3 regions of the Pseudomonas sp. CBS genome follow, and region 2 is predicted to be linked to each of the others. Evidence: riboswitches for the same ligand, from Rfam matches in the RefSeq annotation. Region 2 holds a riboswitch; each other region holds the start of a gene.
What was found. A riboswitch is a leader RNA that binds a small molecule or an ion and turns the genes downstream of it on or off. The one in region 2 is predicted to bind cobalamin.
Positions count from the first base shown of each region.

Region 1: linked by a shared signal. The riboswitch ahead of NVB75_RS08655 (CbtB-domain containing protein) and the one ahead of cobO (cob(I)yrinic acid a,c-diamide adenosyltransferase) in region 2 are both predicted to bind cobalamin.
Region 3: linked by a shared signal. The riboswitch ahead of NVB75_RS00195 (CbtB-domain containing protein) and the one ahead of cobO (cob(I)yrinic acid a,c-diamide adenosyltransferase) in region 2 are both predicted to bind cobalamin.

Region 1 covers NZ_CP102929.1:1,923,994-1,934,681, reverse strand. The annotation lists gene istA (IS21 family transposase) at 1-933, shown strand, start outside; gene istB (IS21-like element helper ATPase IstB) at 930-1,676, shown strand; gene NVB75_RS08660 (hypothetical protein) at 1,848-2,057, opposite strand; adenosylcobalamin (AdoCbl) riboswitch at 2,348-2,487, shown strand; gene NVB75_RS08655 (CbtB-domain containing protein) at 2,489-2,701, shown strand; gene NVB75_RS08650 (CbtA family protein) at 2,720-3,451, shown strand; gene NVB75_RS08645 (flavin reductase family protein) at 3,553-4,062, opposite strand; gene NVB75_RS08640 (methionine synthase) at 4,066-5,100, opposite strand; gene NVB75_RS08635 (DUF1852 domain-containing protein) at 5,128-6,111, opposite strand; gene NVB75_RS08630 (methylenetetrahydrofolate reductase C-terminal domain-containing protein) at 6,601-8,064, opposite strand; gene NVB75_RS08625 (epoxyqueuosine reductase QueH) at 8,177-8,851, opposite strand; gene NVB75_RS08620 (LysR family transcriptional regulator) at 9,034-9,954, shown strand; gene NVB75_RS08615 (TetR/AcrR family transcriptional regulator) at 10,158-10,688, opposite strand, start outside.
Region 2 covers NZ_CP102929.1:6,115,270-6,125,957, reverse strand. The annotation lists gene cobD (threonine-phosphate decarboxylase CobD) at 1-924, opposite strand, end outside; gene cbiB (adenosylcobinamide-phosphate synthase CbiB) at 917-1,825, opposite strand; gene bluB (5,6-dimethylbenzimidazole synthase) at 1,822-2,472, opposite strand; gene NVB75_RS27975 (cobyrinate a,c-diamide synthase) at 2,469-3,860, opposite strand; gene cobO (cob(I)yrinic acid a,c-diamide adenosyltransferase) at 3,857-4,468, opposite strand; cobalamin riboswitch at 4,547-4,786, opposite strand; gene NVB75_RS27965 (sorbosone dehydrogenase family protein) at 4,886-6,199, shown strand; gene NVB75_RS27960 (C40 family peptidase) at 6,333-6,875, opposite strand; gene NVB75_RS27955 (C40 family peptidase) at 7,020-7,649, opposite strand; gene hda (DnaA regulatory inactivator Hda) at 7,863-8,567, opposite strand; gene NVB75_RS27945 (AI-2E family transporter) at 8,785-9,858, opposite strand; gene NVB75_RS27940 (DUF2066 domain-containing protein) at 9,912-10,688, opposite strand, start outside.
Region 3 covers NZ_CP102929.1:49,775-60,462, forward strand. The annotation lists gene metH (methionine synthase) at 1-1,686, opposite strand, end outside; gene NVB75_RS00165 (fatty acid cis/trans isomerase) at 1,851-4,142, shown strand; gene NVB75_RS00170 (acyltransferase) at 4,224-5,246, shown strand; gene nfuA (Fe-S biogenesis protein NfuA) at 5,306-5,890, shown strand; gene cobM (precorrin-4 C(11)-methyltransferase) at 6,821-7,567, opposite strand; gene NVB75_RS00185 (cobalamin biosynthesis protein) at 7,650-8,042, opposite strand; gene NVB75_RS00190 (CbtA family protein) at 8,039-8,737, opposite strand; gene NVB75_RS00195 (CbtB-domain containing protein) at 8,749-8,937, opposite strand; cobalamin riboswitch at 9,032-9,248, opposite strand; gene fabF (beta-ketoacyl-ACP synthase II) at 9,285-10,553, opposite strand; gene NVB75_RS00205 (helix-turn-helix domain-containing protein) at 10,667-10,688, shown strand, end outside.

The DNA of each region.
Region 1 (10,688 bases), 3.0 Mb from region 2:
GTCCCCGACAACTTGAAATCGGCGATCACAAAAAACACTCGGGATCAGGTCGTTCTGAACCGTGCATACTCCGAGCTTTCCGAGCACTACGGATTCAAGATATTTCCGGCCAGGCCTCGCAAACCGAAAGACAAATCGCTAGGTGAAATTGCTGTGCAAATCGTACAGCGGTTTGTGCTGGCAAGGCTGAGAACCAGGACATTCTTCTCGCTGGAAGAGCTAAACGAACAGATTGGATACTGGGTCGATCAGCTCAACAACCGGGTGACTCGAACGTACCCTAAGAGCAGGGCCACTCGGTATCTTGAACTCGACTACCCCGCGCTCGGCTCTCTCCCAGAACAGCGGTACAGCTACAGTCAGTGGGTCTACCAGATTCGCGTGGGCACTGACTACCACGTCGCATTTGAAGATCACAGCTACTCAGTCCCCTATCACTTTGCGAACCTGCTAGTTGATTTGCGCGTGCGCGACGATTGGCTGGACATCGTGTACCAGCGCCGCGTCATAGCCTCGCATAAGGTCAACAGACAACGAGGATTCAGCACTTTGAGCGAGCACTTGGCACCCAACCATAGTCGGTACCAAGACTCGCAACCAGACGCACTGATGGCCTGGGCTGAATCTATAGGCCAGGAGACGTTGCGGTACGTGAAAGACAATCTCGCTCTGCGCCGAGACTTTGCGACTGGCATGAAGGCAGTCATAGGCTTGAAGCAAGATGTACGCAAAGGGGACATCTCCGCCTCCCGGCTGGAATCAGCCTGTGCGTATGCTAATAACCTGAACATCCTCAGTTCAGAGCGCCTGCGGGCAATCATTCGTAACGAGTCCGATCTGCGGCCCAGCCCCCAACGATCCGCCCCTTTGGTCGAACACGCCAACATTCGTGGCGCCGAATATTACGCAACACAAGGAGATGAGCCGCTATGAAACCGGTATTCAACACTGTTCAGAATTTGGTGAGCCTTGGGCTGCACGGCATGGCCGTGGCTTACGAGCGTCAACTGGAAACCCCGGCATTATTGAAAGAGGCGTTCGACACAAGGCTCGGATTGATGGTTGACGCCGAAAACAGCGAACGAGAAAGCAGGAAGATTGCGCGTCTGTTGAAAGCTGCAAGGCTTCGTGAGAGCGAGGCCACGATGGACACGATTGAATTCAAATCATCCCGTGGCCTAGACCGGAATACCGTAATGGCTCTCGGGGAGTGCGACTGGTTGATACGGCGGCAGAACGTAATCATAACGGGGGCAACTGGCACCGGAAAGACTTGGCTGGCTTGTGCCCTGGCGAACCAAGCCTGCCGCCTTGGACGACCAACGCTGTATCGCACAGCAACCAAACTCTTTGAAGAAATCTCCCTGTCTTACGCGGATCACACCATGCCGAAACTACGACGGCAATTGATTCGCGCAGAGCTGCTGGTCATCGACGACTTGGGCATAGGCGGCATCGATGCTCAGCTCGGCCCGTTTCTGCTAGACGTAATTGATCAGCAGTCACAAAATGGTTCATTGCTGATCACTAGCCAGTATCCGAAAGAAAAATGGTATGACTTATTTTCCGACCCCACAATCGCGGACGCGATTCTCGACAGAATCGTTCACAAATCCCACTTCATCGAGTTGAAAGGTGACTCAATGCGTAGGGTGAAAAGCCGCCGACGCGCTTGAAGGACACTGTTCGCGCCTGGGCTGGTCAGGTCGAATGCAATTGGTCACGTCGAATGCAAACGGGTGGTCAAGTGCAATGCAATCTTCTGAATTCAGAGCACTTTTGGCGTGTTCCGTAAAGGCTCAATCATTTTGGGGTGCTTACGAGCCAACGCCACTGAAGCGACGCTGTCAGAAGGGATCGGGGCCACCCTCGACGCCGGTAAACGTGATCTCAGGAGGTACGCCTGTTCGCTGCCACCCGAATTGATAATGCAGCCACTGATACGCACCTTCTTGGCGGTCAGCTACGAGCAACAGCGTCCATCCGACCCGGAGCAGCAGATTGGCATTTTCTTCATTGCGGGTGCTGATCAGTTGAGTTGTCTTGTCGATGCTCATCAGATGGCCTTCAAGCTGGGATGATCTCGATACGATAGCTCAAGCAGCCACTCATCTCGACCATAGGGCGTTGGGGGTATCCACGCCCATGAATGAAGAGTCGGCAGTTCTCGTCTCAAAGTTGACAGCGGTCACAGATAGAAATCGGAGAATAGCGGGCACTCTTGCATGGGAAGTGTCGCTAACAGCATTCCTTTAAATCCTGCGCAACCTTATTTACGCCCGATCAGCGTCGCGAAAGCTTGGTGAGAATTCATGTAAGCCTCATCGCAGAAGGGCTACACTAACCGAGTTGTATCTTTATGTTACGAAGCAAGAAGTCGGTCAAAATCCGACGCGGTCGCGCCACTGTGATCGGCTCCACGCCGAAAGCCAGACCTTTCTTCGACCCTCCTCACCATTACCGGGACGCGAAATCCCAAGAGGTACTCATGGCTTATACCGCTACTACTGATACAGACATCTCCATCCCGACGATCCCTCTTGGCGAAGTGCTTCCGTGGGCGATCTTCGGTGGGCTGTTGCTGATGTTGGCAATCTACTTTGTCGGTGCCGAACAAGGTGCTACTGCGATTTTCTCCGGTGCCTACGTTCATGAGTTCGTGCACGACGGTCGTCATCTTCTGGGTTTCCCCTGCCACTGATTATTTGAGGTCTTTCACATGACTGGTCGTTTACTCGTCAGGGGCATGCTCGTCGGTCTGATTGCGGGCCTGCTGGCATTCGGGTTCGCCAAGGTGTTCGGTGAGCCGCAAGTGGACAAGGCGATTGCCTTCGAAGAAAGCATGGCGCACATGCACGGTGACGCCGACGAAGAGGAAGAACTGGTGAGCCGCGACATGCAAGGCAGCGTGGGGCTACTGACCGGCGTCGTCGTTTACAGCGTATCGCTGGGCGGCATTTTCTCGCTTGTATTCGCCTACGCGCTGGGCCGAATTGGTCGCATTGGCCCTCGTGGGCTCGCGGCGCTACTGGCACTGGCCGCGTTCGTGGTGGTGTTCCTGATCCCGGGCCTGAAATATCCACCGAACCCGCCATCCGTGGGTAACCCGGACACCATCGGGCTGCGCACCCAGCTGTTCTTCCTGATCATGTTGGTGTCGTTGATCGCTGCCGTGATTTCGGTCAATGTCGGACGCAAGCTGATGGCCCGAAACGGCACTTGGAGTGGCGCCATCAGTGGGGTCGCGCTTTATCTGGTGATCGTCTCGGTCGCCGCGTACCTGTTTCCGACCATCAATGAGGTGCCGGAGAACTTCTCTGCCGTACTGTTGTGGAAATTCCGTACAGCGTCGTTGGGCATTCAGGTCGTACTCTGGACGAGCCTGGGTCTGATTTTCGGCAAAGTGGCCGAGCATGCGCTTTACCCCTCCCTACAGGCTTCTCGCGTTTAAGCCAGCGGTCACGTCGGTAGCGGAGCGTTGATTATTCCGTTACCGACGTGGCGGCAGATCCTTTGTAACATCCAAGTCCCCGAACCTGCGCACGTAACGGCTCAAACCGTGCTATGTGTGGCGAGGTTGCGGTATTGCCCTTTGAAGTACAGCAACGGCTGTCCCGCAGTAGCTTGTTGCAGGTTCATCGCTTTCACTTCACCAATCACGATCACGTGATCACCTGCCACGTGCTCTGCGTGAATTTCGCAATCCAGCCAGTGCAAACTGCCAGCGATGATCGGATTACCCAGAGGCGATTCCTGCCAGTCCACCCCGAGCCATTTGTCCGTACCCCGCCGAGCGAACTGGTTGGAAATATCCACCTGCTCGCCCGACAGGATATTGACTGCGAATCGTCCTGCCCGGCGAATCCTGGGATAGCTCGCCGAACTGGACATGACGCTGAATGACACCAGTGGCGGACTCATCGACACGCTGTAGAACGACTGACAGGTGAAGCCAATCGGCTCGCCATCAACGTGCGATGAAATAACCGTAATACCCGATGCGTAGTGCCCGAGCGCTTCGCGAAAGCCCAAGGGCTCGATTGATTGACCAGGAAGTGACATCGCTCAACGCCCGTTCGAAAGTTCTCTGCGCACGATCTCTGCGCCGGCATTCAACGCGTTCAACTTGCCGCTGGCCACTCGACGAGGCAACGGCGCCATGCCGCAGTTGGTGCAGGGATAGAGTTTGTCCGCATCGACGAACTGGAGTGCCTTGCGCAGGGTATTGGCAACTTCTTCAGGCGTTTCAATAGCATGGTTAGCCACGTCGATTGCACCGACCATTACTTTCTTGCCGCGAATGAGTTCGATCAGATCCATCGGCACATGGGAGTTGTGACACTCCAGAGAGACGATATCGATGCTGGACTTTTGCAGCTTCGGAAACGCTTCTTCGTATTGTCGCCACTCCGAGCCCAGCGTCTTCTTCCAGTCGGTATTCGCCTTGATGCCGTAGCCGTAGCAGATGTGCACGGCGGTTTCGCATTTAAGTCCTTCAATGGCCCTTTCAAGGGTGGCAACACCCCAGTCATTGACCTCATCGAAAAACACGTTAAATGCAGGTTCATCGAACTGAATGATGTCGACTCCGGCAGCCTCCAGCTCTTTGGCCTCCTGGTTGAGGATCTTGGCGAATTCCCAAGCCAGTTTTTCACGGCTCTTGTAATGAGCGTCGTAAAGGGTGTCGATCATCGTCATCGGCCCTGGCAGAGCCCACTTGATAGGCTGCCCAGTTTGCTGACGCAGGAATTTTGCGTCTTCAACGAACACAGGCTTTTTCCGAGCAACGGCGCCCACCACTGTCGGCACGCTCGCGTCGTAACGATCACGAATCCTGACCGTTTCGCGCTTCTCGAAATCAACGCCGTCGAGGTGCTCAATGAAAGTCGTCACGAAATGCTGGCGAGTCTGCTCACCGTCACTGACGATATCGATGCCGGCCAGCTGTTGTTCATGCAGAGAAAGGCGCAACGCGTCTTGCTTACCCTCGACCAGCTCATCGTCCTGCAGTTTCCAGGGTGACCAAAGTGTCTCGGGTTGGGCCAGCCAGGAAGGTTTGGGCAAGCTACCAGCCGTCGACGTGGGCAACAGTTTTTTCATGGGGGATAACCTTAATGTTCTAAATAATCAGAAAGCGCAGCTAACGGACCATTGCTCAAGCACGGCTTGATAGGGCTTGATGAATTGTTCTTCGGCAAACTTGCCTTGCTCGACTGCCAGCCGACTACGCTCTTCTCGGTCATACACGATGCGAGTCAGCGAGTAATCCTGGTTCTTCAGACTAGGCTGATAGGATTTTCCAGCCGCCGAATTCGCGTTGTAGATCTCAGGCCGGTAGATTTTCTGGAAGGTGTCCATGGTGCTGATGGTGCCAATCAGTTCCAGATTGGTGTAGTCACCCAGCAGATCACCCGAGAAGTAAAAGGCCAATGGTGCGGCGCTGTTGGGCGGCATGAAGTAACGAACCTGCAAGCCCATCTTCTTAAAATACTCGTCGGTCAACGAGTACGCGTCCTGCTCGTACTCAAAGCCCAGCACAGGATGCTGGTTCTCGGTTCGATGGTAGGTTCTGGTGCTCGACACACTGAGGCAGATCACAGGCGGCTTGGCAAAATGCTCTTTGTAGGCACTTGAATTGACGAACGACTTGAACAGCTTGCCGTGCAAATCGCCAAAATCTTCTGGCGTGCTGAAACCGGCCTGGTTCTTGTTGTGCTCCAGCAAGCGCACGCTGAAATCGTAGTCCCGCACGTAGGACGAGAAGTTGTTGCCCACGATGCCGTTGATACGCTCGCCGGTTTTTTGATCAACAATCGTCGTTTTCAGCACCTCAATCAGCGGTATGGTGTGGTCTCGACTTTCAGCATCGATATTCATTTCAGCGGAAATGATATCCAACTTGACCGTGTAACGATCCCCCTTAGGGTTATCCCAATGCGCCAGAGCGTTGAAGCGGTTATCAATCATCTTGAGCGTGTTGCGCAAATTCTCCTCACGGCTCGCACCTCTGGCCAGATTGGCGAAGTTGGTCGTGATCCGAGTATTGTCGGAAGGAGTGTAATGCTCATCAAAGCTGATGCTGTTGATGGAAAAAGTGAATTCTTTGTTCATCGTGCCTGACACCCTGTTCGTCGCGCCAGACCTGAATTTGCTGATTGCCTTTCAGATGTGGCCATCGTTCCGTTTTCTCACGCCACAGCCTTTAAATCGCCGGTCGTGAAGAGCTGGGCGCATTTTATGCGGGGTGCCTGTATGAATAAAAACGAATTGATTTCAATAAAGTATTAGGAACGCTCATGATTGCGCAGCGGAGCGGCGCCAAGGGGATTGTGGAATCTCAGTCTGGGGTTACCGCTGCGTTTGCCGAGAGGAATCGCTGTAATCCCTCTTTTCGATAACCTTGAAAAATATCGCTGCGTACCAGAATGTCCTGGGCTCGTACGTAAAAGTATTCGTGCTCGGCAATGGTGACCCGGCCATACCTGCGTGCAACCTTGTAGCGGGTTCGCCTGACTGATTCGATGACCGGAGGCGCTATCGACTGCTTCTGCGGCATCGAGCCGTTACTTTCCTGGCTCAGTGCCTGCCGTGAGTTCGACGTCAATCGGATGTCCCTCTGGTCTGGCTAGCGTCAGCTTCAAACCACCGTGGCCAGGAGCTGCTGTGACGGCTGCCCTGTTCAACGCAAGGAATCAGTCGATCCGTGAGAATCTGAATTTGGCGAACCGATTTGGCAGTCCGGTACTTCACGCTGTGGATGCACTCGCGATCCCCAAACTCGCACCTGTTGAGGTGAGTGCCGCCGCAGGGGCCATTGGACAAGCCTTTCGGGCATGTCTCAGGGCAGATATACAGCGTGTCCTCTAGTCGACACTGCCCACAAGTGTCGCAGCCTACCAACGGGCGTTTTAGGCTCCGCTCCAACTGGCGCAGTAAAGACGCCCCTCTGTATGACGACCATACCGGGCGGCGGACGGCCCACCCCAAAGCCTTGCCGAGCAATTTGGTGCGGCTGAACAGACTCGAATGAAAGCCCGCCAACACGTGATAGCGCAGCGTTTCTTTCGACGTCGCCTTTACGCTGGACTCACCCAGATACCAGCTTGCTCCAGGCGGATTGAATGTGACTGCCAACTGGCCTGGCGGCTGCCAGCTGTCCGCCCAGGCTGCTGACCAGTGTTCCAGCGAGCCGATGTTCTTCTCCCAAATGGCAATTCTCTGCTCCAGAGCCTCAAGCTCTTGCGCGGTATGGATGCCAGACAGATGAATTCCCGCATACCCCATCAATCGCAAGCCAACGATCTGGAGGGCCAGGCGATCCGTGCAGCGTGACCGAGCATGCTCCTTGGAAACAGCTGCTTCAGCCGCAAGTACACCAAGCATTGGAGGGCTGACCACGATGCCTGGCACACTTTTCAGCAAGGATGCGCGCTTCTCGGTTAGCCCCATCACGCAAGCCAGCAGAGGCTTGGCCGTTTTCTGCCTGGTCATCCAAGTAATCGCCTCGATATGCTTCTTGGCATCGAAACCCAACTGGAGTGTGAGAAAATCTGCACCGGCAGCAAGCTTCTTATGCGCTTTGAGATACTGGGCGCAGCCTTCCTCTTCTCGATATTTAAATGGATTGAGTGCAGCCCCCAACAGCCAGTCCGGGCGAGCCGCGCGTGCGATTTGCAAGGCAGGCACCGACTCCAGATAACGCACCGGGTGCTGGCCGGGCTGATGACCTGGCAACCGGTCGCCACTGATGAGCAAGAGCTGATTTACACCCAGGCGATCCATTCTGTCCAACTCAGACAACAGGTCGGAACGCTCACGGTCTTTGCCAGAAAAGTGGATGAGTGCTGGAGTTGGCCCCTTGAGGGCAGCGCATGCATCTACGGGAGCAATATCGAATTTGCCACCGACGCGATCTGCGACAGCAGGAACGAGCGGCCATTCGTGAAGGCGCGATTGCTCCATCAGCGCTTCAAAAGCGGTAAAGCGCTCCGACGAAGGTTTGGGCACATACTCAACGACGCACGTAAACACGCCATCTAGCAGCGCCTTTTTCAACACACTCATTTTTTATCCGTATCGACGGGATCTGAACACTCAGCCGGGCATCCTCATCGCTTCCAACCACAAAATAAAGTGAGGAGTTTTCCTCATGCCTATGAGTACGGTTTCTCGAAGATCACGACTGAGCTGAACTGTCTTCGTCCTCATCCCCGTAATACTTCACGCCGATCCGGATGATGTCTCGCCCCTGATCCTTGCGATGGTGATTTGTGTCTCGCAACGAGTAGATGCAGCCGCAGTACTCTTGCTGATAGAAACGCTCGCGCTTGCTGATCTCGATCATTCGTGTCGAGCCACCACCCTTGCGCCAGTTGTAGTCCCAGTAGGTGACACCGGGGTATTTCTGCGCGCTGCGAATGCCGCTGTCCGTGATCTGCTTCATGTCTTTCCAGCGGGAAATACCCAGCGAGCTGCTGATCGTGCTGAAGCCGTGCTCGAAAGCATAAAGCGCCGTCCGTTCGAAGCGCATATCGAAGCACATGGTGCAGCGCACACCGCGTTCCGGTTCATGCTCCATGCCCTTGGCACGCGCAAACCAGTTATCGGTGTCGTAGTCGGCATCGACAAACGGCACGTTATGGTCTTCGGCAAAACGGATGTTTTCATCCTTGCGCAGCAGGTATTCGCGCTCAGGGTGAATGTTCGGGTTGTAGAAAAAGATCGTGTAGTCGATCCCCGACGCCGTGATCGCCTCCATCACCTCTCCCGAGCATGGCGCGCAGCAGGAGTGCAGGAGCAGTTTGTCGGCGCCGTTGGGCAGGGTGAGCAGGGGGCGCTTTACTGCTGTCATCGCGAACGTCCCTCGCTTATCTCCGCGCCAGCTATGCGTCCAATGTGGGGAAATTCGAAGGTTTGGGCCAAAGCCATCAGTGTGTTTCCAATCCGTTTATCTAGTAGACCAATTGTCGGCGCTTGATCTATGGTGAGACAAACTAATTTTATTGCTCACAAACTCAAATTTTATTCATAGTCATGATCGATATTCGTCATCTTAAAACCGTACAAGCCATGCGGGACACCAGCAGTCTGGTGGAAACGGCTGAGCGTCTGAACCTGACCCAGTCAGCCATTTCCCACCAGCTCAAAGAGCTGGAAGAACGGATGGGGATGACGCTTTTTACTCGTAAATCAAAGCCGATGCGCTTCACCAGCGCAGGCCTGAGATTGCTGAGATTGGCCGACGAAGTGCTGCCATTGCTGCGCGAAGCCGAGCGTGATTTCAGCCGGTTAGCAGGTGGTTCGGCTGGGCGGTTGCATCTCGCGATCGAGTGCCACAGCTGCTTCCAGTGGCTGATGCCAGCCATTGACGCTTTCAGGACATCATGGCCGGAGGTCGAGATGGATCTGGCATCCGGATTCTCGTTCGCACCGCTACCTGCCTTGGCCCGTGGAGATCTGGATTTAGTCGTGACGTCCGATCCGATCAACCTGAACGGGATCACCTATGTGCCGCTGTTCACCTATGAAGCATTGCTGGCTGTGGACAATCACCATCCGTTGGTGGAGAAGAGCGTCATCGAGCCAAAAGACTTGAAGCCACTCACGCTGATCACCTATCCAATCGAACGAGACAGGCTCGATATCTTCACCCGTTTTCTTGATCCCGCCGATATAGAACCGCTCAACGTTCGAACTTCCGAGATGACGGTGATGATGATGCAATTGGTGGCTTCCGGCAGAGGCGTTTGCTGCCTGCCCAACTGGGCGCTTCACGAATACACCTCGCGCGGATATGTCACTGCCCGGCGCCTGGGTAACAAGGGGTTGTTTCCCACGCTTTTCGCGGCAGTGCGCTCAGACATGCTGGCTACGCCTTATATGAGCGATTTTCTGCTGACTGCGAAAGACACGTCCTTCTCAACGCTCGCGGGGATCAGTGCGGTTCGGGAATAGTGGGATACAACCAAGGCTGGAAACAAAAGGGTATCTGGGGCATGGCCTGGATACGCTGATGCATCGGGGTTTCTCATCATTCAGGTGTCAGCAATGGGTCGATTTCTGCGGGTCAAGGCATACGCGTGCGCTGGTCAAATAGGATGCAAACAACTGGTCAAGTCGAGTGCAAATGGGTGGTCAAATCCATGCAATTACGCAGATCACGCGTTTGCGCTGAGCGCCCGCAGTGCAAACCCCGCAATGCGCTCCAGTTGCTCAACCGTTGCGCCGCCCTTGCTGGCGACTTTCATGCCGCTGAGGGTGGCCATCAGAAAATCACACGCGCCCGGCAGGTTGGTGTCGGCGGCCAATTCGCCTTGTTCCTGCGCACGCTCAAGGGTCTGTTCGAATGCATTGCGCAAGCGGTCGGCGCTGTGGGCGGTGAGTTGATTGATTTCTTCATCACCCATGCCGAACTCGCAGATGGCATTGACCCCCATGCAACCCGCGGTTCCTTCCCGCAGGGCGCGGGTGGCGAAGGATTGCAGGGTGTCGTGCAGTGCCTGCAACGGCGTCGGGCCCTGGTTCAGGCGCTCGATCAAATCATCGACGCCGGTGCGCTGATACTCGGCCATCGCCAGCAGGTACAACTGGCGTTTGTCGCCAAAGGTGTTGTACATGCTCTGGCGGCTCAGTCCCATGGCCTGCATCAGTTCTTCAGTCGAGGCCGCGGCAAACCCCTTGTCGCAGAA
Region 2 (10,688 bases):
CAGGCCGAAACGCAAGCTGCTGTTGTCGACAAACAGGCGCAGCAAAATACCGCGCTGGGCCATGAATTCATGCAGCTGCTCTGCCCGGTCCGTGATCATCCACTGGAACAACCCGCAGCCACCCTGAGGTCGCAAGCCATGGCGTTCAAGTACGTCAAACAGACGCTGGCTGGCCGACTCGCAACGCAACCGCTGTTGCGCATGGCCGACGGTATCGCGCAGGCACACTTGCCCAAGCACCCGCGTCGGCCCGCTGACGGCCCAAGGCCCCACCTGTTCGGCGAGCAGCTTGAGCAGCTGGCGCTCGGCCAGCACAAACCCTAGCCGCACGCCGGCCAGGCCGAAGAATTTGCCAAAGGAGCGCAGCACAATCAGGCCAACTTGATGGGCTTGGCTCGCCAGGCTCAGTTGCGGGGTGATGTCCATGAACGCTTCGTCCACCACCAGCCAGCCGCCACGCTGGGCCAACCGAGCATGCCAGTCCAGCAGGCGTTGCGGCGGCAGGCTCAGGCCGGTGGGGTTGTTGGGGTTGACCACCACCAATACGTCGAGGCCGTCGAGGAAGAAGTCGACTTCCTGCTCCAGTACTTCGCGCACGATATAGCCGGCGCGACGCCAGGCTTCAGCATGCTCGGCGTAGCACGGCGACAGCACACCGACCTTGCCCGCCCGGCGCAGCCGCGGCAGTAACTGGATTGCGGCCTGGGAACCGGCCACCGGCAGTACATGGGGGGCGCCGTAATATTCGCAGGCGGCCTGTTCCAGGCCGTCATCGGTTTCAGGCAGGCGCGCCCAGGCCCGCAGCGGGATGTCCGGGATCGGAAACGGCCATGGCGCCAGGCCACTGGACAGGTCCAGCCAATCGCCCTCTGCAATCCCGTATTGCAACGCCGCCTTGCGCAAGCGGCCACCGTGCTCAAGCATAAAATTCAGCCCCCACACACAGGATCAGCAACCAAAGCCACACGCCGCGTTGCACCAGTTGCCAGCCACGCTCGATGGAATCCGCATCCGCGGGCGGGCCTTCGCCCAGTTGCGGGCGCTGGTGCAGCTCGCCGTGATAAATCGCCGCGCCACCCAGCTCCACGCCAAGGGCGCCAGCGCCTGCCGCCATCACCGGGCCGGCGTTGGGGCTGTCCCAGGTCGGGCCCTGAGTGCGCCAGCATTTGAGGGCCAGGCGGGTTTTGCCCAGCAGCGCGTAGGTCAACGCCACCAGGCGCGCCGGAATGTAGTTGAGCACGTCGTCGATCTTTGCTGCGGCCCAGCCGAAACGCTCAAAGCGTTCATTGCGATAGCCCCACATGGCATCCAGGGTGTTGCTCAGTCGATAGAGCACCACGCCGGGCACGCCAGCGACCACAAACCAGAACAGTGCAGCGAACACCGCATCGCTGCCGTTTTCCAGCACCGATTCGGTGGCCGCGCGGGCCACTTCCGTTTGGTCCAGTTCGCTGGTCTGGCGGCTTACCAGGTAGCTGACACGCTTACGGGCCTCGTCCAGGTCATCGCTGCGCAGCGCCTGCGCGACCGGCAGCACGTGTTCACCGAGGCTGCGCATGCCCAGGGCGCAGTACAGCGCGAGGATTTCCAATACCCAGCCGATATACGGCGCCCACGACAGGGCCGTGGCCAGCAGCGTCAGCGGCACCACTGCGATCACCCACGCGGTGACGCCATGACTGCGCCAGCCACGGCCGCCGGAGTTGAAACGCTGCTCGATACGCTCGGCAAAATTGCCGAACGCTACCAGCGGATGCCAGCGCCTGGGCTCGCCCAGCAGCGCATCCAGCGCCACCGCAGCGACACTCAGCAAGGCCACACTCATTGACTCACTCCCCAAACATTCTCGTACAACATGTCACTCAGTGGCCGTGGTTCGGTCCAGCCTTCGAGCTGCAACATCGGTGCCGGGTAGAACTCGGTCACCGGGCCCAGGCACAACACGGCCAGCGGCTTGGCGCCGGGCGGCAGGCCCAGCAGGTCGGCCAGGGCCTGGGGCTCGAACAACGAGACCCAGCCCATGCCCAGCCCTTCGACGCGGGCGGCCAGCCATAGATTCTGGATCGCGCAGGACAACGACGCCATGTCCATTTCCGGCAAGGTACGGCGCCCGAAGATATGCCGTTCGCGATCGTCCATCAACGCCGCCACCAGTACTTCGGCACAGTCGTTGATGCCTTCGACCTTGAGCTTCATAAACTGGTCGGAGCGCTCGCCAAGGGCTTCGGCGGTGCGTACGCGTTCTTCTTCCACTAGCTGCTGGATCTGGCCGCGCAGGTTGCGGTCGCTGATGCGGATAAAACGCCAGGGCTGCATCAAGCCGACGCTCGGCGCCTGGTGGGCGGCTTGCAGCAGGCGGTGGAGCAATTCAGGCGCGACGGTGCCACCGCTGAAGTGGCGCATGTCACGGCGTTCGGCGATGGCGCGGTAGACGGCTTCGCGGTCGGCTTCCGGAAAGGCGTTGTCCGTCATGGCCTCATCGCGGGCAAGCCCGCTCCCACCGTAGATTGCGTTTCAACTCGGTCAAGTGTGGGAGCTGGCTTGCCTGCGATGGCGGTCTCAAGGCTTGGCGCAAACAGGGCAGCCACCGCTGTCGGGTTGGACGGGAAGTAAAAGTGCACGTAGGAAGCCGTCATCCGGCCCTGACGATAAACCGCCTCGGCGCCGCGCCCGCCATTCGGGCTCAGGCCCCGGGCAATCGGCTGCCATTCTGTGCTGGTCAACGAGTGATGATAAGTGTGGCCACGCAGCAGGCCTTCGGGCAGTTCGACGTTTTGCAGGGCCAGCGCCGCCAGACGTTTCTGCATCACGGCATCACCCTGGAGCAGGCCCACCAGTTCGGCACGGGTGCCGTCGACATCGGTGAGCGAGTCCAGCAGATAGAGCATGCCGCCGCATTCGGCCAGCAGCGGCTTGCCGGCAGCGTGATGGGCGCGAATGGCGGCCAGCATCGGGGTATTTTCCGACAGCGCCTGGTGATGCAGTTCCGGGTAACCGCCCGGCAGGTAGAGGCTGTCAGCGTCGGGCAACGCGCGGTCGCGAATCGGCGAGAAGAAGCACAGCTCGGCGCCCATCGCCCGCAGCAGGTCGAGGCTGGCACCGTAGGTAAAGGCGAAGGCTTCGTCGCGGGCCACGGCAATGCGCACACCGGCCAGCAACGGTTGGGTCTCGATCAACTCGGGTGCGGCGAATTCCACCGGCGGTGGCAGCGCTACCTCGCAACTGCTGCCCAAGGCCTGGGCGGCGGCGTCGAGTCGTAGATCAAGGTCGTTCAATTCGCTGGCCTGCACCAGGCCAAGGTGGCGGCTGGGCAACTCGATACCGGTTTCCCGGGACAGCGCGCCGTACCAGCGCAGGCCTTCGGTAAGGCTGCCTTCGAGCAATTGCGCGTGGCGCAGTGTGCCGACGCGGTTAGCCAGCACACCGGCGAACGGCAGGTCCGGCTGGTAACGCGCCAGGCCCAATGCCAGGGCGCCGAAGGTCTGGGCCATGGCCGTGCCGTCGATCACCGCCAGTACCGGCACGCCAAAGTGCCGCGCAAGGTCGGCGCTGGACGGCGTGCCGTCGAACAAGCCCATCACGCCTTCGATCAGGATCAGGTCGGCTTCCCCCGCCGCTTCCCACAGCAACCGGCGACTTTCCTGCTCGCCCACCATCCACATGTCCAACTGATAGACCGGCGCACCACTGGCGCGCTCGTGGATCATCGGGTCGAGAAAGTCCGGGCCGCATTTGAACACCCGCACCTTGCGCCCCAGGTTGCGGTGCAAACGGGCCAGCGCGGCGGTGACGGTGGTTTTGCCCTGGCCGGACGCCGGTGCGGCGATCAGCACAGCAGGACAGTGACGGGGCTGGTTCAAAGTTCGATGCCTTTCTGCGCCTTGATACCGGCCTGGAAGGCGTGCTTGAGCATGCCCATTTCAGTCACGGTGTCGGCCATTTCGATCAATTCGGGTTTGGCGCCTCGGCCAGTCACCAGCACGTGCTGCATCGGCGGGCGGGCTTGCAGGTCGCCGAGTACCTGGTCCAGGTCGAGGTAGCCGTGCTTGAGGGCGATGTTCAGCTCGTCCAGCACCACCAGGCCGATGGCCGGGTTCTGCAGCATTTCCCGGGAGACCGCCCAGGCGGCTTCGGCGGCCACGATGTCGCGCGCACGGTCCTGGGTTTCCCAGGTAAAACCTTCGCCCATCACGTGGAAGCGCACCTGCTCGGGGAAACGCCGGAAGAACAGTTCTTCGCCGGTGCTATTACGGCCCTTGATGAACTGCACCACGCCGCATTGCATGCCGTGGCCCATGGCTCGCGCCAGCATGCCAAAGGCAGAACTGCTCTTGCCTTTGCCGTTGCCGGTGAGCACCAGCAGCAACCCGCACTCGTTCGGTGAGTTGGCAATGCGCTCATCAATCACGGCTTTTTTGCGCAGCATGCGCGCCAGGTGGCGTTCGTCACGATCGGGGGATTCAGTCATGGCAGCTCTCCGTTGGGGCTGGACAAAAACGGCGGGCAGGAAAAAGACAATACAGACAGCCAAGCATCGCCCACCGTGATGCTGTTGGATGGATCAGGCCGGTCTCCGGGCTCATGAGTGGCATGGGATGCCGAGGGTGCGCCTTCCCATATCGCGGGCGATACAGTGGCTTAAGGCACCGTCTTGACTCATTTACCGTTGCGGGGCAGCAGCGCCGGAATCGTGGCGGCACTGTAGAAAAGTGCGCTCACTCACCGGCTTCCCTGTTTCACTCAGTCGGCGCGTACGCCACAGAGCACCTGAAACAAGCCGCGAAGGTTAGTGGGTTGGGGGTGGAGCGTCAATTAAAGCCGGACATGCGCGTGAACCATCGGGCCGCTGCGCTCCTCTACCACTACAGGTATTAAGGAGAAAACCATGCACAAGACCCGACTTGCCCTACTGATCATGGTCGCCGGCACCCTCGCCGCCTGTGGTGAAAGCTCGACCCTTCAGGTGTCCGACGGCACCGGACCCTCGCCCAAACTGCCGGAGCCGAATAAAACCCTGATCCCCACGGTGAACATCGCCCCGGCCATCGGCTGGCCCGAAGGCGTCAAGCCAACTCCGGCCGCGGGCACCCAGGTGGCCGCGTTCGCCGAAGGCCTGGATCACCCACGCTGGCTGTACGTGCTGCCCAATGGCGACGTGCTGGTGGCGGAAACCAACGCGCCGCCCAAGCCGGATGATGCCAAGGGCATTCGTGGCTGGGTGATGGAGAAAGTCATGGGCCGTGCCGGGGCCGGCGTGCCGAGCCCGAACCGCATCACCCTGCTGCGGGACGCCGACCACGACGGCGTGGCCGAAACCCGTACGGTGTTCCTGGAGAACCTGAACTCGCCGTTCGGCATGACGCTGGTGGGCAACGACCTGTATGTCGCCGATTCGGACAAATTGCTGCGCTTCCCTTATCAGCCTGGGGAAACCTCGATCAAGGACGCCGGCACCACCGTCACCGACTTGCCGGGCGGCAGCATTAACCATCACTGGACCAAGAACGTGATCGCCAGCAAGGACGGCAGCAAGCTGTACGTCAGCGTGGGCTCCAACAGCAACGTCGGGGAAAATGGCCTGGAAGCGGAACAAGGCCGGGCCGCGATCTGGGAAGTGGACCGCGCCACCGGCCAACACCGCATCTTCGCCTCCGGCCTGCGCAACCCCAACGGCATGGCCTGGGAACCGCAAAGCGGCGCGCTATGGACGGCCGTCAACGAGCGCGATGAAATCGGCAGCGATCTGGTGCCGGACTACATCACCTCGGTCAAGGATGGCGCCTTCTACGGGTGGCCATTCAGTTACTACGGGCAGCACGTGGATGTGCGGGTCACACCGCAGAACCTGGACCTGGTGGCCAAGGCGATTGCCCCGGATTATGCAGTCGGCCCGCACACAGCCTCGCTGGGACTGACCTTTGCTGATGGCAGCAAGTTACCGGCGCAATTCAGCAATGGCGCGTTTATCGGCCAACATGGTTCGTGGAACCGCAAGCCCCACAGTGGCTACAAGGTGATCTTCGTGCCGTTTGAGGCAGGCAAGCCAAAAGGCCAGCCGGTGGATGTGCTGACCGGCTTCCTCAACAGCGATGAGAAAGCCATGGGCCGCCCGGTCGGCGTGGTGATCGACAAGCAGGGGGATTTGTTGGTGGCAGATGATGTGGGGAACAAGGTGTGGCGGGTGTCGGCGGCTAAATAGCCCACTGCGCAAACACCGCAAAACAAATGTGGGAGCGGGCTTGCTCGCGAATACGGTGGATCAGCCGACAACAAAGTGACTGACACACTGCATTCGCGAGCAAGCCCACTCCCACATTGGGTTTCGTGTTTTCCTAGGGGTTTCGTGCCAGGTGCTCGGCTGGCAACACACGCTTGGCGCTCAGGTAGGCGTTTTGCCAATAGGCTTTGGACAGCGTGTCCAGCTTCACCGTACCGCCGGTTTGCGGCGCATGCACAAAGCGGCCTTCACCCACGTAGATCCCGGCGTGGCTGACCTGCGAGCCGCCACCGGTGGCGAAGAAAATCAGGTCGCCGGTCTGCAGGTTGTTTTCGCTCACGTCCTGGGCGCGCATCACGATCAGCTCGCGGGTGGTGCGCGGCAGAGAGATGCCCGCCGCGTCACGGTAGACGAAACCGATCAAGCCACTGCAATCAAACCCCGAGTCCGGCGTGTTGCCGCCCCAACGATAAGGCGTGCCGACCAGGCCCAGCGCACGAAAGAGCACGTCTTCGGCCGCAGGCGAAAAATTCTGGGTGGCGTAGGTATTGAACACCGGCTTGGGCTTGACGGCCACGGGCGCAGGCGGAGGACGGCTTGCGCAGGCGCTGAGCAGCGCGGCGCAAACAAGAAGAATTAGGCGGGCCGAGGTCGACATGGGCAGAACAATCCTGATCTGGATGCGGCTTTCGCTGCCGAACGTTGAAAAACAGAACGCGCAAGCAAGGCTCGCGCGATCGATTTACAACAATGTCCAGGGATTCTAGCGCTTACACGTCAAACTTCAAGTATCACTTTAACTTTACTTGCTAGCGGTAACGGTAGTCGGGGCCATCGCCAGGGCGCGCTTGGCTTCGATGAAGGTTTTGCTCCAGTAGCTGTCACCCAGGTTGTCGACTCGCACACCACCGCTGCGGCGGCTGCTGGAGTGGATAAACTGGTTGTCGCCCAGGTAGATACCGGCGTGACTGACACGACCGCGACCAGCCGTACTAAAGAAAAGCAGATCACCGGGCTTGAGGTTGTTCCGCGCGACCAACGGTGCATCCACGTTGATCATTTCGCGGGTGGAACGCGGCAGATTCATGCCGGCTTCCTCGCGGAACAGGTAGCCGATGAAACCGCTGCAGTCGAAACCGGCTTCAGAGGTACCGCCGAAACGGTAACGGGTACCGATCAGGGACATGCCACGTTCGAGAATGCTGTCGGCCAGAACTGGAAGCTGGTAAGGCTTGCTGCCGGCGAAGTCGGCGAGTTCTTTTTCAGTTGCGATTTCTTCCTGGTAAACAGTGGAAGACTGCGACGCAACGAATTTTGCCTGGGACTGTTGTGCTGGTTTTTGCTGCTCAGCCACGTTTTGAGTGTGGGTGGCGCAACCAAACAACAGGGTAACGAGTGCGAGAGGCACGAGGGGTGCGAAGCGATTTAGCATGGGCACGACCGTGGCTGATGTGTAAAGAAGCCGAGACTATGCCTTCTATCACATCGATTTGCAAATTCAATCGTGATCTATGTGACTTCTTGTTTGAACTATGACATCTAAGCCCTTAACACCCTATAGCCCCCATTTGCATGGCCAAAATGGCTCAAATGCAGGTTTTCTGGCGCCTGGAATTTGCCGAAAGCCGCGATTTCAAAGGGCTGGCTACCAGCCGAGGGTTTCCTTCAGGAAGGGGATGGTCAGCTTGCGCTGGGCCTGCAAGGAGGCCTGATCGAGCTGTTCGAGCAAGTCGAACAGTGCACTCATGCTGCGGGTGCCGCGAGTGAGGATAAAATGCCCGACCTCGTCGGTCAGGTGCAGCCCGCGGCGGGACGCACGCAATTGCAGGGCACGCAGTTTGTCTTCGTCGGACAACGGGCGCATCTGGAAGATCAGCGCCAGGGTCAGCCGCGACTTCAAGTCGGCCAGCTTCACCGGCAACTCACGTGGCGAGGTGGACGCGGCAATCAACAAACGCCGGCCACTGTCACGCAAGCGGTTGAACAGATGGAACAGCGCCTCTTCCCAGTCCGCCCGCCCCGCTACCGCGTGCAAGTCGTCCAGACAAACCAGTTCGTATTGCTCAAGGTTGTCGAGGATCTCGATACCACGGTCCAGCAGCTCCGCCAGCGGCAAGTAAACTGCCGGCTCCCCCATCTGCTCGAAGCGCAGGCAAGCGGCCTGTAACAAGTGGGTACGCCCCACGCCATGCTTGCCCCAGAGGTAGATCAGGCTTTCGGTCCACCCGGCGTCGGCTTCGCAGAGCCGCTCGACATAGCCGAGTGCAGCGGCATTGGCGCCTGGGTAGTAATTGATAAAGGTAGCGTCGTCACGCAGACGCACACCTAGGGGCAGCTGAATCGGTTTCATGCTGACTGAACGGCTCCAATCGAACCGTTAGTGACCTCTGTGTAAAGTTTGCAAAGTTTATACCCGTGACGCCGGGCGCACAATGCAGCAGACCACAAGCAAAATCAAAGGTTTGCGTTAACTTGTTGGATTTGGTGAAGATTGTTTGACGCAATGGCGAAACGCCAGAGCCGATAAACGACAAACCCGGCCTTGAGCCGGGTTTGTGATGCTGCGGTTATAACTCCGGATCCTCGACCCCGGCGTACATGTCCGAGTCCTTGTACAGGTCGTGCACATGGCGCACCAGCACCATGATCACCGCCGCCACCGGCAGCGCCAGCAGGATACCGGTGAAGCCGAACAACTCGCCGCCCGCCAGGATCGCAAAGATCACTGCCACCGGGTGCAGGCCGATCCGGTCACCCACCAGCAACGGCGTCAGCACCATGCCCTCCAGGGCCTGGCCGACCATGAACACCGCGACAATCCCGAGCATCGGGTACAGGTCGCCGTGGAACTGGAACAGCCCGGCCACCAGCGCCGCACCAATCCCGATCACAAAGCCCATGTACGGCACGATGGCCGCCAAACCGGCAATCAGGCCGATCAACAACCCCAGCTCCAGGCCGATAGCCATCAGCCCCGCCGCATAGATGATCCCCAGCGCCAGCATTACCAGCAACTGGCCACGGACGAAGGCGCCGAGCACCTCATGACACTCTCCGGCCAGGGAGACGATGCGCTCCTCGCGATCCCGCGGCAGCAGGCCGCGGATTTTGGCCATCATGATGTCCCAGTCCCGCAGCAGGTAGAACGCCACTACCGGGATCAGCACCAGGTTGGTCAGCCAACCAATCAGCGCCAGGCTCGAAGCCGTCGCCTGGCTCAACACCACGCCGACGATGTCAGTGGTCTGGCCCATGTGCTCACTGATGGCGGCCTTGACCTTGTCAAACTTCCAGAACCCGTCTGCCAGCCCCAGCTTGGCCTGCGCCCACGGCATCGCCGTGTGTTGCAGCCAGTCGAGCATCTGCGGCGCCAGTTCATAGAGCTTGAACAATTGCTTGGCCAGCATCGGCACCAGCACCAGCACCAACGCCGTGATGATCAAGGTGAACAACGCGAACACCGCCACCACGCCCCAGGTACGGGACAGGCCGATCTTTTCCAGGCGATCCACCACGGGATCGAACAGGTAGGCCAGCAGTAACGCGACCAGGAACGGCGTCAGGATCGAATGCAGCAGGAACACAAAAACGCACAGCAGGACAATCCCGCCAAGCCACACCCAACGACGCGTATCCGCCATAAACCACTCCCTCTATTATTTGCTTCCTGCTTCTATATAAGAAGGAAGACCGCTTACCAATGAAAACGTAGCTGCGGCGTCGGCTCGACCGGTGCCGGTTGCGCGCCTTCCACCACCGGCTGCGGAGACGGCGCTTCACCCGCCGGGATTTCCTGCAACTTGGCCAGGCTCAACTGGGTGCGCAACTGCTCGGCGCTGCCATTCACACGATAGACGATGCGACTGCCATCCACCCGCACCGGCTGGGCCCCAAACGGCTCCAGCAGATGACCCAGGGCGGCGTAATGCTCAAGGTTCATGCCCTGCACTTCCAGCAACTGATCGCTGGTGGAAGCACCGGCCTTGACCGCAAAGCGCGGTGCCAGGCGTTCGCTGACAGCCAGCAGCACGGCGTCGGCCAGCGCAGCGGTGTCAGTACCGGTGGCGGTGCCCTGCTCGCTTTTATCCCCCAGCCACAGGCGCCATTTGGCCGACCATTGGCCGCCGTCTTCGCGGGCATGAACCGCCAGCAAGGCGTCGGCGCCGTAACGTTCGGACGCGGCACGCAGCGGCGTGGCGTCGGGGCTTTCAAGATTCGGGGCAGTGGCGACGATTTGTTCGTCCAGGTCACCCAGCGGCAGGCGCAAAGGCAAACCACGGTGCTGGGCCGCGCGACGCAGCGGTTGGGCGACGGCCTGGCCATCACCTACCAGGCTGCTGCCGTCGACGGAGTCGTTCAGCCACCAACCGAGGATCGACGGCCGATTGCTGCCCCACAGCGCCAGGCCCGCACCACGCAAGGCGCGATCGGTACTGACGGGGTCGAAATCCACTTGCAGGCTTTCCGGAGG
Region 3 (10,688 bases), 1.2 Mb from region 2:
GGAAGTCAGCGCATACGGCAGCTCGTCGCGGATGTAGGCACAGGCATTGATGAAGTCGACGGCGTAGTTGTTGTGCTCCTCGATACCGGTGGCGACCGCGAAGATGTTCGGGTCGAAGATGATGTCTTCCGGCGGGAAGCCGACTTCATTCACCAGGATGTCGTAGGAGCGTTTGCAGATTTCTTTCTTGCGCGCTTCGGTGTCGGCCTGGCCGGCTTCGTCGAACGCCATTACCACCACCGCCGCGCCGTAGCGCTTGCACAGCTTGGCGTGGTGAATGAACTGCTCCACGCCTTCCTTCATGCTGATGGAGTTGACGATGCCCTTACCCTGGATGCACTTCAGGCCGGCCTCGATCACTTCCCACTTGGAGGAGTCGATCATGATCGGTACGCGGGAGATGTCCGGCTCGCCGGCAATCAGGTTGAGGAAGGTCACCATGGCCTTCTTCGAATCCAGCATGCCTTCGTCCATGTTGATGTCGATCACCTGGGCGCCGGCTTCCACCTGCTGCAGGGCGACTTCCAGGGCTTCGGTGTAGTTGTCTTCACGGATCAAGCGGGCGAAGCGGGCGGAACCGGTGATGTTGGTGCGCTCGCCGACGTTGACGAACAACGAGCTGCGATCAATGGTGAACGGTTCCAGGCCCGACAGGCGGCAGGCCTTCGGAATGTCCGGGATCGGGCGCGGTGCGTAACCGGCCACGGCCTTGGCGATGGCTTCGATGTGGCCCGGCGTGGTGCCGCAGCAACCGCCGACAATATTGAGGAAGCCGCTCTGGGCGAACTCTTCGATGACCTTGGCGGTTTCCGACGGCAGTTCGTCGTACTCGCCGAATTCGTTGGGCAGGCCGGCGTTCGGGTGCGCCGACACGTGGGTGTTGGCCTTGTTCGATAGCTCTTCCAGGTACGGACGCAGCTCGCTCGCCCCCAGTGCGCAGTTCAGGCCCACAGACAGCGGCTTGGCGTGGCTGACCGAGTTCCAGAAGGCTTCGGTGGTCTGGCCCGACAGCGTGCGGCCGGAGGCGTCGGTGATGGTGCCGGAGATCATGATCGGCAGTTCGACGTTCAATGCTTCGAACACGCCCTGTACGGCAAAGATCGCGGCCTTGGCGTTGAGGGTGTCGAAAATGGTTTCGATCAGGATCAGGTCGGCGCCGCCATCGATCAGGCCTTTGGTGGCTTCGGTGTAGTTTTCCACCAGCTCATCGAAGGTCACGTTGCGGTAGCCGGGGTTGTTTACGTCGGGCGACAGCGAGCAGGTACGGCTGGTCGGGCCGAGCACGCCGGCGACGAAGCGCGGCTTGGCCGGGTTTTCCAGGGTCTTGGCGTCGGCGATCTTGCGCGCCAGGCGCGCGCCTTCTACGTTTAATTCGTAGGCGAGGTCTTCCATGCCGTAGTCGGCCATGGAAATGCGCGTGGCGTTGAAGGTGTTGGTTTCCAGGATGTCGGCGCCGGCATCCAGGTAGGCTTTTTCGATGCCGCCGATCACGTCCGGACGGGTGATCACCAGCAGGTCGTTATTGCCCTTGACGTCGCTCGGCCAGTCGGCGAAGCGTTTGCCACGGTAGTCCTGCTCTTCCAGCTTATAGCTCTGGATCATCGTGCCCATGCCGCCGTCGAGGATCAGGATGCGTTCCTTGAGGGCTTGGTGGAGGGCTTGCAGACGAGCGCTACGATCGGGCATGGGACTACTCTGGTCAGGTATTACGGAGGGCGAAGATCATAACAAACCTGTGCGCTTTTAGAGCATGTGCCGGGTTTGCATGAATATCGCTCATGTTGTCGGGGGTGTTACATCGGTAGAATCGCCAGGTTTTTCACCGCACGCATTGAATCGGGACCGGGAACATGTCACTTCGCCTCATCGTCAGCGCCATTTTTGCGCTGGTCGCTATTACCGCACAGGCAGAAGGTCCCGCTCCGGCGATCTCTTATACCCGTGATATCCAGCCGATCTTCACCGAGAAATGCGTGGCCTGCCACGCCTGCTATGACTCGGCCTGCCAGCTCAACCTCGGCAGTGCCGAAGGCGCCGCACGTGGCGCGACCAAAGTGCCGGTATATGACGGCGAACGCAGCCAGGCCAGCCAACCCACCCGTCTGTTTTATGACGCCTCCGGCAAGGCCGCGTGGCAGCAGAAGGGGTTCTACTCGGTACTCGATGCCCAGGGCAGCCAGGCCGCACTGATGGCGCGCATGCTGGAGCTGGGGCATACCGCGCCGCTCGCGCCCAACGCCAAGCTGCCCGACGACATCGTGCTGGGCCTGAACCGCGAAAACACCTGCCCGATGCCGGGGGAGTTCAACGCCTACGCAGGTAACCACCCGAAGGAAGGCATGCCGCTGGCGGTCACCGGCCTGACCGACCAGCAGTACCAGACCTTGCAACGCTGGCTGGCCTCCGGCGCACCGATCGACGAACAAGGCCTGGCCCCAAGTGCCAAGGAAGCTTTGCAGGTACAGCAATGGGAAAACCTGTTCAACCAGCCCGGCGCCCGGGAAAGCCTGGTGGCGCGCTGGTTGTTCGAGCACCTGTTCCTCGCCCACATCTACTTTGAAGGCGGCGAGCCGGGGCATTTCTTCCAGTGGGTACGCTCGCGCACCCCGAGCGGGCAGCCGATCGACCTGATCAACACCCGCCGCCCCAACGACGACCCGGGTACCCAGGTGTATTACCGCCTGTGGCCGGTGCAGGGGGTGATCGTGCACAAGACTCACATCACCTATCCGTTCAGCGCCGGGAAAATGGCCCGGATCAAGTCGCTGTTCTACACCGATGACTGGCAGGTGAACGCCCTGCCGGGCTACGGACCGGGCCGGCGGGCCAACCCGTTCGAGACCTTCGAGGCGATTCCGGCCAAGGCGCGCTACCAGTTCATGCTGGATAACGCCGAATACTTCGTGCGCACCTTTATTCGCGGGCCGGTATGCCGGGGCCAGATCGCCACGGACGTAATCCGCGACAACTTCTGGACCCTGTTCCAGGACCCCGACCACGACCTGTACATCACCGATGCCCGCTACCGCGGCCAGGCCACGCCGTTGCTGGCGATGCCGGGGCAGATTGATGATGTGGGCAGCGTGCTCAGCCTGTGGCTCAAATACCGCGACAAGCGCAACGAGTACGAAGCGTTGCGCCGGGACAGCTATGCCGACCTGCCGCCGCCGAGCTGGTCTTCCCTGTGGGCGGGCAACGACAATGCCTTGTTGAGCATCTTCCGTCACTTCGACAGCGCCTCGGTGACCAAGGGCTTGATTGGCGAGGTGCCGCAAACCCTGTGGCTGTTCGACTATCCGCTGCTGGAGCGCACCTACTACCAGTTGGCGGTGAATTTCGATGTGTTCGGCAACGTCTCCCATCAGGCCCAGACGCGCTTGTATTTCGACCTGATCCGCAACGGCGCCGAGCAGAACTTCCTGCGCCTGATGCCGGCGGATTCGCGAGATGACTTCCTCGACGATTGGTACCAGAACAGCGGCAAGGTCAAGCTATGGATGGACTATGAAGCCATTGACGATGATAAGCCCACGGGCCTCAAGCTCGATGAAAAAGACCCCAAGCGTGACTTCGCCAACCAGTTGCTGGCCCGTTACGGCGACCTGAACGCCAGCCCGGACCCGATCAACCGTTGCATCAGCGCCTATTGCTCGCGTCCTGGCATCGACCCGGCACTGCAGGACGCCGAACAGGCCCTGAGCCGCCTGACCAATCGCCCGGCGGCGGGGCTCAAAGTGATCGACCTGTTGCCGGAAGCGACCATGCTGCGCATCGAAACCCGCAGCGGCAAACGTGAGATGTATAGCCTGTTGCGTAACCGTGCCCATAGCAACGTGGCCTTTATGCTCGGTGAGGCTTATCGCTATCAGCCGGGCCTGGACACCGTGACCATTTATCCCGGGGTGCTGAGCAGCTATCCGAACTTCATGTTCAACATCCCGGCGGAGCAGGTGCCGGCGTTTGTCGCTGCCATGGAGAACGCCAAGGACGCCAATCGCTTCGAGAAGATTGTCGACCGTTGGGGCATTCGCCGCAGCCATCCGCAGTTCTGGCAGTACTTCCACGACCTGTCGCAGTACCTCCACGAAACCACGCCGTTGGAAGAAGGCGTGCTGGACATGAACCGCTACGAGAATCTTTGATCGACCTTTGACCGTCGACGGCTGTCCCAAGCCATAGGCACCTGAATAACCGGTGTCGAGGGTTGGGAGAGCGGGTCGACGATGTTGATTTCAGTACAGGCACTGCGCGCCCTGGCGGCCTGGACCGTGGTGGGTCATCACTTCATGCAGATTTTCTTTGGTTTCCAGGCTGATTCGGCGCTGGGGCATCTGTTTGTCGACAAGGGCGCGGCGGGCGTGGATGTGTTCTTCGTGATCAGTGGTCTGGTGATCTTCCTTTCCACCGAGAACAAACAGCTGCCGCCCTGGCGATTCCTGGTGTATCGCCTGCTGCGGATCGTCCCGGCGTACTGGTTCTACACGGTGTTGATGGCACTGTTGGTGGTGTTTGCCCGGCCGGTGTTGCCGGACCAGAGCGTTGATGCGGCCCATGTGTTGATGTCCTTGCTGTTTATACCTTCCGAAAATCCCGGTGGTTATGGGATGTACCCGACCTTGAATGTCGGCTGGACCCTGAACTACGAGATGCTCTTCTACGTGCTGTTTGCCTGGGCGCTGCTGTTTCGGCGGCAGTGGCGGGTGCTGGTGGTGGGCGCATTGTTGTTCGCGGTGTGCCAGGCGTGGACGTCGTTTGGCTGGATCAGCGATTTTTATCGTTCGGACATCGTGTACGAGTTCTTGCTGGGAATTGGCATCGGCATGCTGTATCGCAAGGGCTGGATTCGCCCCGGCCTGTGGCTGCCCCTGGCGGGCATTGCCGGTGCGTTGCTGGCGATTTATCACTGGCCGGCATCACCTCGCGCCCTGACCTGGGGCTTGCCGAGCGCGGTGCTGGTGGTGGCCTGTATTTCGATGGAACGCTATTTCGAGCGTAGCCGACTGCTCAAGGTGATGGGGGACTGTTCCTATTCGGTCTATCTGATGCACGTGCTGGTGTTGTCCGCCGGCGGTTTTGTTGCCCAGCGTTATGGGGTTAACGCCTACGTGATGCTCGGCGTGTGCGTGGTGTTGATCGCCCTTGGGTCGTTGGCCAGCTATCACTGGTTGGAAAAGGGCAGTTATCGTCGGCTCAAAGGCTGGTTCGATGGCGACGAACGGTTGGTTCTTTTCCGACAAAAATACTAGGACTTTGTACCTCGGTAATAATTTGGCGTAAACTGCCGGCAAGCCTGCGAGGAGTTTCCATGACCGCTATTACCATTACCGACGCCGCCCACGATTACCTGGCTGATCTGCTGTCGAAGCAGAACACCCCGGGCATCGGGATCCGCGTCTTTATCACCCAGCCCGGCACCCAGTACGCAGAGACGTGCATTGCCTATTGCAAGCCGGGAGAAGAAAAACCTGAAGATACGGCGTTGGGGCTGAAAAGCTTCACGGCGTATATCGATGCGTTCAGTGAAGCGTTCCTTGACGATGCGGTGGTTGATTACGCCACTGATCGTATGGGTGGCCAGCTGACCATCAAGGCGCCGAACGCCAAGGTGCCGAACGTTAATGCGGATAGCCCGATTAACGAGCGCATCAACTATTACCTGCAGACCGAGATCAATCCCGGGCTGGCCAGCCACGGTGGTCAGGTGAGCCTGATTGATGTGGTGGATGATGGTATTGCTGTGTTGAAGTTTGGTGGCGGTTGCCAGGGCTGTGGCCAGGCGGACGTGACCTTGCGTGAGGGGATTGAGCGTACGCTGCTTGAGCGGGTTCCGGAGCTCAAGGGTGTGCGGGATGTGACTGACCATACGCAGAAAGAAAACGCCTACTACTAAGGGTGTTTGCTGCGGATGTGGAAAAACGGCGCCTCGTGAGCGCCGTTTTTTTTGGTTTGGATTCAGTGGGTTGGGTGGGGATTGTGAGGTTTTGGGTTAGGTATGTTGTGTACATATCCGTTATTTAGGTAACGGCGGCTTATGGTTCCGCTCTTACAGCGGGTCACTTTTGGCAAACGCCCCAAAAGTAACCAAAAGGTCTTTGCCCCACCACTCGGTGCCTCGCCTGGGCTCGGCATGCCCGCACTCCGGCCCGATTCCGCGGGCCGCCGCGACGGGCCATCCATGGCCCGGCGCGGCTAAATCGGCTTCCCTGCCGATTTACCCGCTCCACCGTGCCTACTTGCGGCCATCGTGGTTAACGGGGCCCGCAGATCAAAATCAAAAGCAGATCAAGATCAAAGGCACGCAGCCTCGCTGGCGCTCGACAGCTGCTACGGTCGGGGTGGCTCTGCTTTTCTGTGGGAGCGGGCTTGCTCGCGAAAAACCTGAGAGCGCCGCGTTCATTCAGAATGCCCGCGTCATCGTTAACGACCTTCGCGAGCAAGCCCGCTCCCACATTTTTTGGACCGTGCCCGCTTTAGATTTTGATTTGGCTTTTAACACTCAAGCCGGCCGGGAGGCCGCTGTGCTCTTGATCTGCTTTTGATCTTGATCTTAGGCGCCCCGTTAAACCACGCTGGCCGAACGCAGGCTTTGGAGCGTGGGTAACCTGGCAGGACGCCAGGTTAGCCGTCCTGGGCCAGGGATGGCCCATGACGGCGGCCCACGGTCCAAAGCCGGAGTGAGGGCACACCGAGCCTAGGCGAGGTGCCGAGTGGTGGGGCAAGAGCGTTTTGCTTACTTTTGCGCTCTTCAAAAGTGAGCCGCTGTAAGAGCGGAACCCATAGTCGCCGTTACCTAAATAACGGATATGTACCCCATCCCCCCTCAGGGCCGATACAAATGCGCATGCCCCGCACGATACAACGACGACTCACCAAAACTATCACTGGCCAAAACCCGACCCACCACAATCAACGCCGTACGCCGAAACCCCTTGGCCGCCACCTTCCCGGCAATATCCGCCAGCGTACCAATGGCCCAATCCTGATCCGGCCAGGTCGCTCGGTGCACCACCGCAATCGGACAATCCTCCCCATAGTGAGGCACCAACTCAGCCACGATCTTCTCCAGATGATTCACCCCCAGGTGAATCGCCATGGTCGTCCCATGCTGCGCCAAACTACTGAACGCCTCACCCTCAGGCATCGCCGTCTTATCCGCATACCGCGTCAAAATCACACTCTGCGCAATGTCCGGCAACGTCAGCTCAGCCTCCAGCAACGCCGCACACGCCGCCACCGCCGTAACCCCAGGAATGATCTGAAACCCAATCCCCAGCTCCCGCAACAGCCGAATCTGCTCCCCAATCGCCCCGTACAAACTCGGATCCCCGGAATGCACCCGCGCCACATCCTGGCCTTTCTCATGGGCCGTCTTGATCAGCCCAATGATCTGCTCCAGATGCAACTCCGCACTGTTAACCACCAGCTCCGCCTGATGCCCCTCAAGCACCGCCGCCGGCACCAGCGAACCGGCATAGATGATCACCGGGCAACTGCGAATCAGCCGCTGCCCCTTGACCGTGATCAGTTCCGGGTCGCCTGGGCCTGCGCCGATGAAAAAGACAGTCATGGATTCATTCCTGTGAAAAAAGCACGCGAGCAGCCCTCCAGATGAAGATTGCTCATGATCAAAGATGACGATTATCGGGAATTCAGCCGGCGCAAGCCAATGCAAAGGTGGCCTGGGCGGTTTTTTTGCGGGTGATCAGCAGGGTAGCAGGGCCTTGGGACAGGTGTTCTGCCAGTGCCAGGGCGGCACTTTCCGCGATGCCGTAGCAACCGGTATAAGCAAAAACCGTCTCCGACTTATGGCTCAATCGATCTTCATAGGGCGCCAATTGCGCCGCACTGAAAACCACCAAAGGCAGCTCCAGAATCTCTGCCAACTCAAGTAGCCCCGGCTCATCCTGCTTGCGATCAAGGCTGGCCAGCGCAGTGACGCGCTGGCGCTCAATGCCACCCTCGGCGAGGGCGGCATTGAACAGTTCAAGCAGGGCGTCGACAGAACAACCCCGCTGACAACCCAGGCCCACCGCCAGGATCATGCCGAATACTGACCATCACGGTTACGGCGAAACAACCAGGCACTGATCAACCCCAGCGCCAGCCAGAAGGCAACGTTGGTCAACTGCGAGGCAATCTTGAACTGAGCTTCCAGGGCTTCCGGCGCGAGCATCGAGTGGACTTCCGGCTGTGGAGCGCCAATCACATGGGGCACCGCCAGGATTGCCACGCCCAGGATTTTCAGCAGCCAGTTACGACCGAACACAATCAGCGCGATACCGGCAGCGGTGGAGGCGGCAGTGCCGATCCACCAGATCTGCCGTTGCGCCAGGTCTGCCGCCGCCGTGCCCGGCAGTTCAGGCGGCAAGCCCAGGGTCGGCGCCAACACAAAGGTGGCGTAACCGGCCAGGCCCCACAGCAGGCCTTGGGCCGTGCGGGTTGGTGCACGCAAGGTGTACAGGCCGGCAAGCATCAGGGCAAAACCCACGGCAACCACCAGGTTACCGCCCGTGGTCGACAGCACACGCTGCCAGCCATCTTCCGGCTCCCAGGCTTCGGCGTCGTGGCTGTGGGCCGCAGCGCCGGCATGCTCATGCACTTCGGTGGCCACGGGGGCCTTTTCGAAGGTTTCCGCCTGCAGAATCAGTGGGGCAACCCAGAAGCTTTGCAGCAAGGTCAGCAGCAAGGCGGCCAGAAGACCGGTGAAACCTGCGGTTTGGGCAATACGCTTGATCATGTCGGCAGGTCTCAGTGGCACGGGAACGCGGCGCTGTGGCGGGTATCGTGGGCGGCGTTGTGCACCGCTTCGATGTGCGAGAAACCGGCGAAATACACCAGGCACGCGCCGAGGATCGACGCACCGATGGCGGCGGTCAGGCGTTGGCTCAGGGTGGCAGTGGTGCTGGCGGTAGAGGCGGTGCTGCTGATGATCGACATGGCGCGTCCCTTCAGGGTTCAGGGTGCACGAGCGCATGAAAACCCCACGAGCCAGGCACGCAGGGTTCTGAACAGCGCCCGCCCACCGCGGGTTTGTTATCTGATTTTTTCGGGCCGGTCTCCGGGCTTGCGAGGGGCCTGGGCCTTGAAAGCATCACCTTCCCATGCCCTGGAGGCACAGTGGATTTGACGCTTCACTCGCTTACCGTTGCGGGGGCAGCACCGGACTCGTCACGCCCTTGAGTAAAGGAACATGACTCACCGGTTTCCCGTTTCACCCTGTGAAGGGCACCCGAAACAAGATGTGTAGGAGAGCATGGGCGGGCGATGGGCGTCAAATCGCCGCGTTAACCCCAGCGTTTGAACAACACACTGGCATTCACGCCACCAAAGCCAAATCCATTGGAAATCGCGTATTCAATCGGCAACGGCCGGGCTTGGCCACGGACCATATCCAGTCCTTCGGCAGCGGGGTCCGGGTTGTCCAGGTTGAGGGTCGCCGGGGCAATCTGATCGCGCAGGGCGAGCACAGTGAAGATCGCCTCGATCCCGCCCGCGGCGCCCAACAGATGGCCGGTCGCCGACTTGGTAGCGCTGATCGCGACGCTGGCATTTGCACCGAATAGCGTATTGATCGCCGCCAGCTCGCCGTTGTCGCCTACGGGGGTCGACGTGGCATGGGCGTTCAAGTGCTGGATCTGTGCGGCGCTGATCCCTGCTTGCGCAATCGCGAGCTCCATTGCCCGGCGTGCACCTGAGCCATCTTCCGGCCCCGAGGTCATGTGATAGGCGTCGGCACTGGTGCCATAGCCCACCAGCTCGGCGATAGGCGTCGCCCCGCGAGCCAGTGCATGCTCCAGTTCCTCGATCACCAATATCCCGGCACCTTCGCCCATCACAAACCCATCGCGGCCTTGATCGAACGGGCGCGAAGCCAGTGCCGGCGTGTCGTTGTAATCGCTGGACAGCGCACGCGCCGCAGCAAAACCGCCGAGGCTGACCCGGTGGATGCAGGCTTCGGCGCCGCCACACACGGCGATGTCGATTTCCCCTGCACGGATCATGCGCGCGGCATCACCAATCGCCTGTACGCCGGCGGCGCAAGCAGTGACGGGGGAGCCCAGCGGACCTTTCAGTTGATGCTGGATCGACACATGCCCGGCTGCCATGTTGCCGAGGAATGACGGAATCGTGAACGGCGAAAGGCGGCGTGGTCCTTTGCTGTCAGCCGTTCGGACGGCCTCGGCAATCGCGGGAAAACCACCCACGCCGGAAGCGATAATGGTCGCAGTACGTTCCTGCTGCGAGGGCGTTTTCGGACTCCAGCCCGCCTGGGCCAGGGCCTCTTGCGCGGCGGCCAGGGCAAACACGATGAACCGGTCCATCTTGCGTTGTTCTTTGGCCGGGATGACAGTGTCCGGGTCAAAGCCGGCTTCAGGGTCTTGGGTGCGGTCGAGCACTTGGCCGCCGATGCTGATTGCCAGGTCGCCGATCAATGCCTCGGGTAGCCTGCGAATCCCGGATTCACCGGCCAGCAGGCGCTTCCAGGTCTTTTCCACGCCGGTTGCCAGCGGGGTCACTGCACCCATGCCGGTCACAACAATTCGCTTACTCATGATCGCTTAGCTCCGCAAATTTCAGGTTGGTAGCATTGCATGGACGAAGCTATCATTATGAAAGTAACATCCGATAGCTTAAATTTCCGTAGCCGCCCCACAGAGGAACTGCAATGCAACGTAAGTCGCTGGTGA